DNA from 2 places in the Nitratireductor sp. L15S-10 genome. Region 2 is predicted to be linked to the other one. Evidence: riboswitches for the same ligand, from Rfam matches in the RefSeq annotation. Region 2 holds a riboswitch; the other holds the start of a gene.
What was found. Region 2 has a riboswitch for S-adenosylmethionine ahead of P2W41_RS16915 (O-succinylhomoserine sulfhydrylase). Riboswitches for the same ligand answer to the same signal wherever they lie in the genome.

Region 1: linked by a shared signal. The riboswitch ahead of metA (homoserine O-succinyltransferase) and the one ahead of P2W41_RS16915 (O-succinylhomoserine sulfhydrylase) in region 2 are both predicted to bind S-adenosylmethionine.

Annotation. Positions count from the first base shown of each region.
Region 1 is NZ_CP120674.1:917,554-921,966, reverse strand. It holds gene P2W41_RS04465 (prephenate/arogenate dehydrogenase family protein) at 1-892, opposite strand, end outside; gene hisC (histidinol-phosphate transaminase) at 896-1,996, opposite strand; SAM riboswitch at 2,115-2,192, shown strand; gene metA (homoserine O-succinyltransferase) at 2,246-3,166, shown strand; gene P2W41_RS04450 (omptin family outer membrane protease) at 3,362-4,330, shown strand; gene P2W41_RS04445 (DUF1330 domain-containing protein) at 4,362-4,413, opposite strand, start outside.
Region 2 is NZ_CP120674.1:3,556,771-3,561,183, forward strand. It holds gene P2W41_RS16905 (ion transporter) at 1-452, shown strand, start outside; gene P2W41_RS16910 (2'-deoxycytidine 5'-triphosphate deaminase) at 462-1,553, opposite strand; SAM riboswitch at 1,637-1,714, shown strand; gene P2W41_RS16915 (O-succinylhomoserine sulfhydrylase) at 1,764-2,954, shown strand; gene P2W41_RS16920 (CDP-alcohol phosphatidyltransferase family protein) at 2,963-3,568, opposite strand; gene apaG (Co2+/Mg2+ efflux protein ApaG) at 3,760-4,152, shown strand; gene P2W41_RS16930 (Hsp33 family molecular chaperone) at 4,145-4,413, opposite strand, start outside.

The DNA.
Region 1 (4,413 bases), 1.1 Mb from region 2:
GCACGTCGATATCCTGACCTGCCTCGATGATGGACCGCCGTATCGCACGCGTCCGCGTAAACATCTCAAAGAGCTTATCGCCATCGCCCCAGCGGATCGCGCGCTGAAGCGCGGAAAGATCTTCGGAAAAGCGTGCGAGCATCTCCAGAATGGCATCGCTATTGTGCAGACACACATCCCGCCACATGGTCGGGTCGGAGGCTGCAAGGCGCGTGAAGTCACGAAATCCGGAGGCCGAGTATTTGATGACTTCCGACTTGGTGACCGCTTCCAGGTCGTCCGCTGTGCCGACGATGTTGTAGGCGATGATGTGCGGCAGGTGCGAGACGATGGCAAGCACCATATCGTGATGCTGCGGGTCCATGCTGTCGACCATGGCACCACACCGCTCCCAGAACGCCGTCAGACGCGAGAGCGCATCGGAATCGGTATCGGGAAGCGGTGTCAGAATGCACCAGCGCCCTTCAAATAGGTCTGCGAAACCGGCATCAGGACCAGAATCTTCCGTACCCGCGATCGGGTGCCCGGGGATGAAGTGGACGTTGTCAGGCAGGTGCGGCTGCATCTGCGCAATCACCGACGCCTTGGTCGAGCCGACATCTGTGACAATCGCGCCCGGTTTCAACCCGGGCGCGATGGCTTCCGCCACCGCCCCGGAAGCCCCCACGGGGACCGAGACGATCACCAGATCGGCATCCTGCACTGCTTCGGCCGCACCCTGCTCATAGACATCGCCCAATCCCAGTTCGCGCGCTCTGGAGAGGGTCTTTTCGCTCCGGCTCGAAATCGCGACGGTTGATGCAAGACCGCCATGCCTGATGGCTCGCGCCAGCGAGGAACCGATCAGGCCGATGCCGACCAGCGCGATCTTTTCAAAAAGTGGGTCAGGCACAACTCAGCTTTCCATGAAATCCTTGAGCGCGGCAACAACGCCGCGATTGGCCTCTTCCGGGCCGACGGTCAGGCGCAATGCATTGGGGAAACCATAAGGCACCACCCTGCGCAGTATATAGCCGCGTGACCCAAGGAAAGCGTCCGCATCAGCCGCCGACTTGCCTCCATTGTCCGGGAAGTGAATCAGCAGAAAATTACCGACGCTGGGCGTGACCCTGAGACCAAGCTTGACGAGTTCGTCGACCAGCCAGGAACTCCACGTCTCATTGTGCGCAACGGCTCGCTCCACATGAGCTTTGTCGCGGATCGCCGCGGCACCTGCCTCGATGGCCAGCGCATTGACATTGAACGGACCGCGCACCCGGTTCACCGCATCCACCACATGCACCGGAGCATACATCCAGCCGATGCGCAGCGCCGCCATTCCATGGATCTTGGAAAAGGTACGCGTCATCACGACATTCTCGCAGGAAGAAACCAGCTCGATACCCGATTCATAGTCGTTGCGGCGCACATACTCGGCATAGGCCGCATCGAGCACCAGAAGAACATTCTTGGGCAGGCCCGCCTGTAGGCGGCGCACCTCGTCCACCGGCAGATACGTCCCGGTCGGGTTATTCGGATTGGCCAGGAACACAATGCGCGTCTTGTTCGTCACCGCCGCGAGAATGGCATCGACATCCGCGCGCTCATTGTCCTCCTTCACCACCACCGGCGTACCCCCGGCAGCCAGCGTCTGGATACGGTAGACAAGGAATCCGTGCTCGGTGAAAACCGCCTCGTCGCCGGGCTTGATATAGGTCTGTGCAAGCAGACCCAGCAACTCATCGGATCCGTTGGAACAAAGAATGTTGGCCGGGTTGAGCCCGTGCGTCTCCGCAATGGCGTCACGCAACTTCGTGGCAGATCCGTCCGGATAAAGTTCCAGATGCCCCATCGCTTTGGAAATCGCCTCGACAGCCGCGGGCGAGGGCCCGAGCGGAGATTCGTTTGAGGAGAGCTTCCACACCTTTGCTGCACCCGGGGCGCTTTCACGGCCGGGCACATAAGCGGCGATATCCATGACACCGGGCTTCGGTTCGGGACGGACGGACGTGCTCATTGAATGGTCCTGTTTTGAAAATCGGTTGATCGGATCCTCGACCCTTGCGTAGAAAATCCGTCCGTTGCTTTAGACCATGACGACGATTGACGCAAAGAAAACACCATCCTAAATAAAGGTCTCTCTTCGTGGTGATTTGGCCGGTCGGCTTGCAGCCACGTAAAACAATTCGCTAAAAGGCCGTGCGAAGCAGAATTTGCTGAGACCGGTCGCGATTTCGCCACCGGTCTTTTTTGTTGGAGCAAAACGATGCCGATCAAAATACCCGACCAGCTTCCCGCCCGCGACGTGCTCGTGCGTGAAGGTGTGTCCGTGATGGACGAGCAGACAGCCCTGCGGCAGGATGTCCGCCCTCTGCAGATCGGGCTCCTCAATCTCATGCCCAACAAAATCCGGACCGAAACCCAGTTCGCCCGTCTGATTGGCGCCTCACCTCTGCAGGTGGAGCTGACCCTCGTGCGCATCGGCAACCACCGCGCCAAGAACACACCGGAGGAACACCTCATTTCCTTCTACCAGACCTGGGAGGAAGTCCGGGACCGCAAGTTCGACGGTTTCATCATAACCGGTGCGCCCATTGAACTTCTGCCTTTCGAGGAAGTTACCTACTGGAAAGAGCTGGAAGAAATACTGGACTGGACGCTGACCAACGTCCATTCCTCCTTTTACATCTGCTGGGGAGCCATGGCGGCTGCCTGGCATTTCCACCGCATTCCAAAATACACGCTTGAGAAGAAGGCTTTCGGTGTCTTCCGGCACCGCAACAACGCCCCCGCGTCGCCGTTTCTGGCCGGTTTCTCAGACGATTTCGCCATCCCGGTATCACGGTGGACAGAAGTCCGCTCTTCAGACATTCCCACCGACCGTGGCCTTCAGGTGCTCATGGAATCGGATGTCACCGGTCCCTGTCTCCTGACAGAAGAAACCGGCAATCGGCTCTATATGTTCAATCACATCGAATACGATTCCACCTCGCTCAAGGAGGAATACGACCGCGATGTTGCAGCAGGAACCGAGGTTGCGGTCCCGCACGGTTATTACCCTGATGACGATCCAAGCCGCCCGCCGCTCAACCGCTGGCGCTCGCACGCGCACCTGCTCTTCGGAAACTGGATCAATCAGGTCTACCAGTCGACGCCTTATGAGCTTGAACAGATCGGTCAGCGCTGACCTCATCACGCGATAAGGCGCTGCTTGCCGGTCTTCGGTTGGCTTGCATGCCCACAGCGAGATCTATCGCATAGGAACCAAGGAGGGATTTAACAATTCCTGCTTGCACTCCCTTGCGACCTAAAGTGATTTCTGAGATACCTTAAATCATTGTATTTTAGTTATAATTTATCATATTCTCATAGGAAGCTATGAATGACGCGCAACTTTATCTCGGCTTCGGTTCTCATATTTTCTACTTTAACGGGAAATTCATTCGCCGCGGACGGAAGGCTGCAGGATGCCCAGGTGGTGTTATCAGATAGCGGCGACATCACCTTCATTGGAGGCGTGGGGTACACCTTTCTCCAGGCTGAAGAGATCGTTTACGATACTGCTGGAAACCGCATCAGCGCGCTTTATTGGGAAAGCGAAGCTCCCGTCATAACGGGCACTTTAGAAGCGCGGTTCGCCGGACCCTGGACGTTGAAAGCAAGCGCAACAGTGGGATTCTCCGGAGATAGCCGGATGGAGGACTACGACTGGCTCGATGCAGCACCCAGCTACACCTTCAATGACTGGAGTGACCGTTCGATCCATCCCCAAACCGAGCTGGACCATTATTTCACAGGCGACATCGCATTCGGACGGGATTTCGAGATTAGGGATACAGTAATCCTCAACCTGCATGGCGGCTTTAAATACACGGATGTCAAATGGACTTCGTATGGTGGTTCGTATGTTTACAGCGAAGCGGGCTTTCGCGACGACATAGGAAGTTTTCCCGACAATGTGCGTGGCATCTCTTATCAGCAACAGTTTCCGGGTGTTTTCCTCGGAGCGGAAGCCACCACTAGACACAATGGCTGGACCCTTGCGCTGCAGGCTCGTGGCGGCCTCAATTTCGAAGTCAGGGACGAGGATCACCACTGGCAGCGCGACCTGCGTTTCCGTGAGGATTTCGGCATGCTGCCGTTTGTTTCCCTATCCGGGCGGATGGAGTACAGCCTCACCGAAAATACCAATCTGTTTCTCGCCGGAACTTTCGAGCAACACTTCAGCAAAATCGGCGACGGGCGGATTTACGAAATCGCTTCCGGCGCACCAGTCGAGGCATTTCAGGATGGTGCAGGTCTTGAATTCCGTTCCGTCACGCTCTCTGGTGGTTTCAGGGTCGAATTCTGAAACCTTCCAGGTCAGGCGCAGTTCGCCACTCTTATGATGAGGTCAGAATATCGCTTGCTTTATGGCCAGGATCGACCCCGTCG
Region 2 (4,413 bases):
GGCGTGTGGTCGGCGGACTGATTTCAGCCCTGCCCGGCATGGGCTCCATCATGCTGCTTCTGGGGCTGGTTTATTATGTATTCGCTGTCATGGCCACGAAGCTGTTCGGTGCGTCCTTTCCGGACTGGTTTGGTACGATAGGCCTTTCCGCCTATTCGCTCTTCCAGATCATGACGCTGGAAAGCTGGTCGATGGGGATCGTCCGTCCGGTGATGGAAGTCTATCCGTTTGCCTGGCTCTTCTTCATTCCGTTTATCGTCTCGACCACTTTCACCGTGCTGAACCTGTTTATCGGTATCATCGTCTCGGCCATGCAGGCCGAGCATGATGAAGAGGCATCGGCCGAACGCACCGCCCTGCAGGCCGAGCAGGAGATCATCCTCAACGAGATTCGAGCCCTGCGCAAAGAAGTGCAGGCAATGGCCGCGGAAAAGGTGCGAGAAGAGCGCTGACCTTCGCGGTCAGCCCATGCGGAAGTGCTTGGAAAGCTTGAGCGACTGGCCCTGATAATTGGATTTGAGATCCGCACCGTAGAGCGCTCCGGGGCGTGAAAGCATCCGTTCGTAGACGAGGCGGCCGACGATCTGGCCATGCTCGAGAATGAATGGAACCTCATGGCTGCGCACTTCCAGAACCGCGCGGCTGCCAGTGCCTCCGGCGGAGGAATGGCCAAAACCGGGATCGAAGAAGCCCGCATAGTGCACGCGGAACTCGCCCACCAATGGATCGAAGGGCGTCATCTCGGCGGCATGGTGCGGTGGCACATGCACCGCTTCCTGCGACACGAGAATGTAGAACTCGTCGGGATCGAGGATCAGGCCGCCCGCACCATCGCCGGCCAGCGGTTCCCAGAAGTCCGCGATATCGTGCTGATCGCGCTTGTCCACGTCGATCAGCGCCGTGTGGTGTTTAGCGCGGTAGCCGATCAACCCGTTGCTGCCACCGCTCAGGTCGACCGAAAGCGCGATACCACCGCCGGTGATGTTGGGATCTTCCGAAGCAACAAGCGTCTCGCGCGCATGCAGTTCCGCCAGAGCGCTTTCATCGAGCAGCGCCTTGCCAGTGCGGAAACGGATTTGCGAAAGACGCGAGCCGGTGCGCACGACGATCGGGAAGGTGCGGGGGCTCACCTCCATATAGAGCGGACCGGAATAGCCGGCGGGGATCTTGTCGAACTCCTGTCCGTTATCGGTCATCACGCGGGTAAAGATGTCGAGGCGTCCGGTGGAGCTTTTCGGATTGGCCGACGCGGAAATTCCGTCTGGCAGATCGAGCCCCTCCAGCAGTGGAACAATATAGACGCAGCCTGTCTCCAGAACTGCACCCTCACCAAGCGCGATCTCATGCAGCTTGAGTTTCTCAAGCTTTTCCGAAACGCGGTGGTTTGGCCCCGGCAGGAAGCTGGCGCGCACGCGATAGGCGACGGTGCCAAGTCGCAGATCGAGGCTGGCCGGCTGAATTTGATCGTGATCCAGCGGGCGGGCCGAGGCGAGCGCTCCATTGTCGAACAGTGCCGCAATATCCTTGTCCGGCAGAATTCCCGCTTTTGCCAACGCCCCTCTCCTTGCACAGGATTTGATTGAACGAGGTTTAGCGCCGCTTGTCGTTGACGCAAGGCGCTTGAAGGCGTAATGGAGCTTTATCCCGTGGTGATTTGGCCGGTCGGCTTGCAGCCACGTTAAAGAAGTCGCTAAAAGGCCGCGCTCGATCACCGGACCGGCATGCGGCTTCTCGCGGCCGGTTTTTTGTTGGGTGTAGAAGCGATGACAGACAACTCCAAGAACGACTGGAAACCACAGACAGCGCTTGTCCATGGCGGGGTCACCCGCTCACAGTTTGGCGAGACCTCCGAAGCGCTCTATTTGACGCAGGGCTTTATCTATGACAGCGCGGAAGCTGCGGAAGCCCGTTTCAAGGGTGAGGAACCGGGCTTCGTCTATTCCCGCTATGCCAACCCAACCGTCGACATGTTCGAGCGCCGCATGTGCGCGCTGGAAGGTGCGGAAGAGGCGCGGGCCATGTCTTCCGGCATGGCGGCTGTCACCGCTGCGCTCCTTTGTTCGCTCAAAGCAGGTGATCATGTGGTGGCCGGTCGCGCGCTTTTCGGATCCTGCCGCTGGGTGGTCGAGACACTGATGCCTCGCTACGGGATCGAGACAACGCTTGTCGACGGCGCGAAGCTCGAAAACTGGAAAGCGGCCATACGCCCCAACACAAAGCTGTTCTTTCTTGAAAGCCCTACCAATCCGACATTGGAGGTGGCTGACATTGCCGGTGTCGCCGCCCTTGCCAAAGAGATCGGTGGCCGGCTGGTTGTCGACAACGTTTTCGCCACCCCTCTCCTGCAGAAGCCCCTTGAACTGGGCGCGCACGTGGTCGTCTATTCCGCTACCAAGCACATTGACGGTCAGGGCCGATGTCTGGGCGGTGTCGTCTTGTCGGATAAGGAATGGGTGGACGAGCATCTGCAGGACTTCTTCCGCCACACCGGGCCCAGTCTTTCACCCTTCAACGCATGGACACTGCTCAAGGGGCTGGAAACACTGCCGCTGCGCGTGCGCCAGCAGACCGAGAGCGCCGGCCGCATCGCCGACCTGCTTGCTGCCCATCCCAAGGTCGCCCGCGTCATCTATCCGGGTCGCAGGGATCACCCACAGGCCGACATTATCGCCCGGCAGATGAAAGGCGGCTCGACGCTTATCTGCGCTGAGCTGAAAGGCGGCAAGAAGGACGCATTCGCTTTTGAGAACGCTTTAAAAATCTTCCAGATTTCAAACAATCTCGGCGATGCCAAAAGCCTCATCACCCACCCGGCAACGACCACCCACAAAAATCTGTCGGATGACGCCCGTGCAGAGCTGGGGATTGGTGACGGCACGCTGCGCCTGTCGGTCGGTCTGGAGGATTGCGACGACCTTCTTGCCGACATCGAACGGGCGCTGGACGCGATCTAGCCGAGATTTCAGCTGAACCGCCTGCCCGCCAGAACAATGCGTGAAACGGTGGTATAAGCGGTAAGCGCGGCGAAACCGTAGGCAAGCATGGAGAACCACGACGGTAAGAGACACATGGCCACGAATACAGCCAGTGTCTCACTCGCTTCGGCAAGCCCCGTGGTGAAGAACAGCGATTTCTCGCCCCGGGCATCGCTCTTGAGTCGGTGTTTCTCGGCCATGATCGCGTAGGCGAGAAAGCTGGCGCCATTGACGTAGAACGCCAGCAGGAGCACTGCGCCGGCGATCGCATTCGCATCGGGATCGGCGACGATGAAGCCGAGCGGCACCGCGCCGTAGAAGGCAAAGTCCAGAACGATGTCGAGATAGCCGCCGAAATCGGTCTTGCCGTGAATTCTGGCGATGGCCCCGTCCAACCCGTCGCATAAGCGGCTGGCCAGAATAAGGGCGAGCCCTGCCCAAAATGCCTGACATGCTATGAGAGCGGCGGCGGCAACCCCCAGAACAAGCCCGGCATAGGTGACGGCATTGGCGCGCACCCCCGCTGCCGCAAGACGGGTGGCCATGGCCGATAACCCGGGGTCGATCTTTCGGTGTGCCCAACCGTCAAGCATGTTTCACCAGCAAGTTGTTCTCATTGCCCCATGCTTATCGCCATTCGACCTCTCATGCCGCTCACAATGGCGTCATGAAAGATCACCGAACCTCATGCATGATCCGCCATCTCATCTCTGCTATGCTCTTGATCTTTCACGGGAAGGCTCCATCCTTCCTGCGTCGAGTGCGCGCAATGTGAGTTTGAGCCATGTACAGAGCTGTTACCCAATCAATCGAAGTGAGCGCCGAACCGAGCTATCTGTCCGCACAATCGGACCCGGAAAGCGGCCATTTCGTATGGGCTTACCGGATCACAATCACGAACCATTCGCCCGAGACTGTTCAACTCGTCGCGCGTTATTGGCACATCACCGACGAGACGGGACGGGTTCAGGAGGTGCGCGGAGAAGGTGTGGTGGGAGAGCAGCCGGTCCTGCAACCGGGCGACAGCTACACATATACGTCCGGGTGCCCGCTAACCGCTCCATCCGGCATCATGGTGGGGCGTTACACGATGCGAGGACCGCGCGGAGCGCTTTTCGAGATCGACATACCCGCCTTCTCACTCGATCTTCCCGGCGCCTCAGCCCGGGTCAACTGAAATCCGTCGGATCGAAGACGTATTCGGTTGAACAGAACTCACAGGTGACGCGTATGACGCCATCCTCGGTGCTGTCAGCCACCTCTTCCGGCGTGAAGCCATCCAGAACGGCCTTGATCTTGTCTCGCGAGCATGAGCAGTCATCGCGCACGTCAGAGCCTTCATAGACGCGCACACCGTGCTCGTGAAACAGGCGATAAAGCAGGCGTTCGGCTCCGACCGTGGGGTCAACGAGTTCCGTCATTTCAGCAGTGGAAAGCA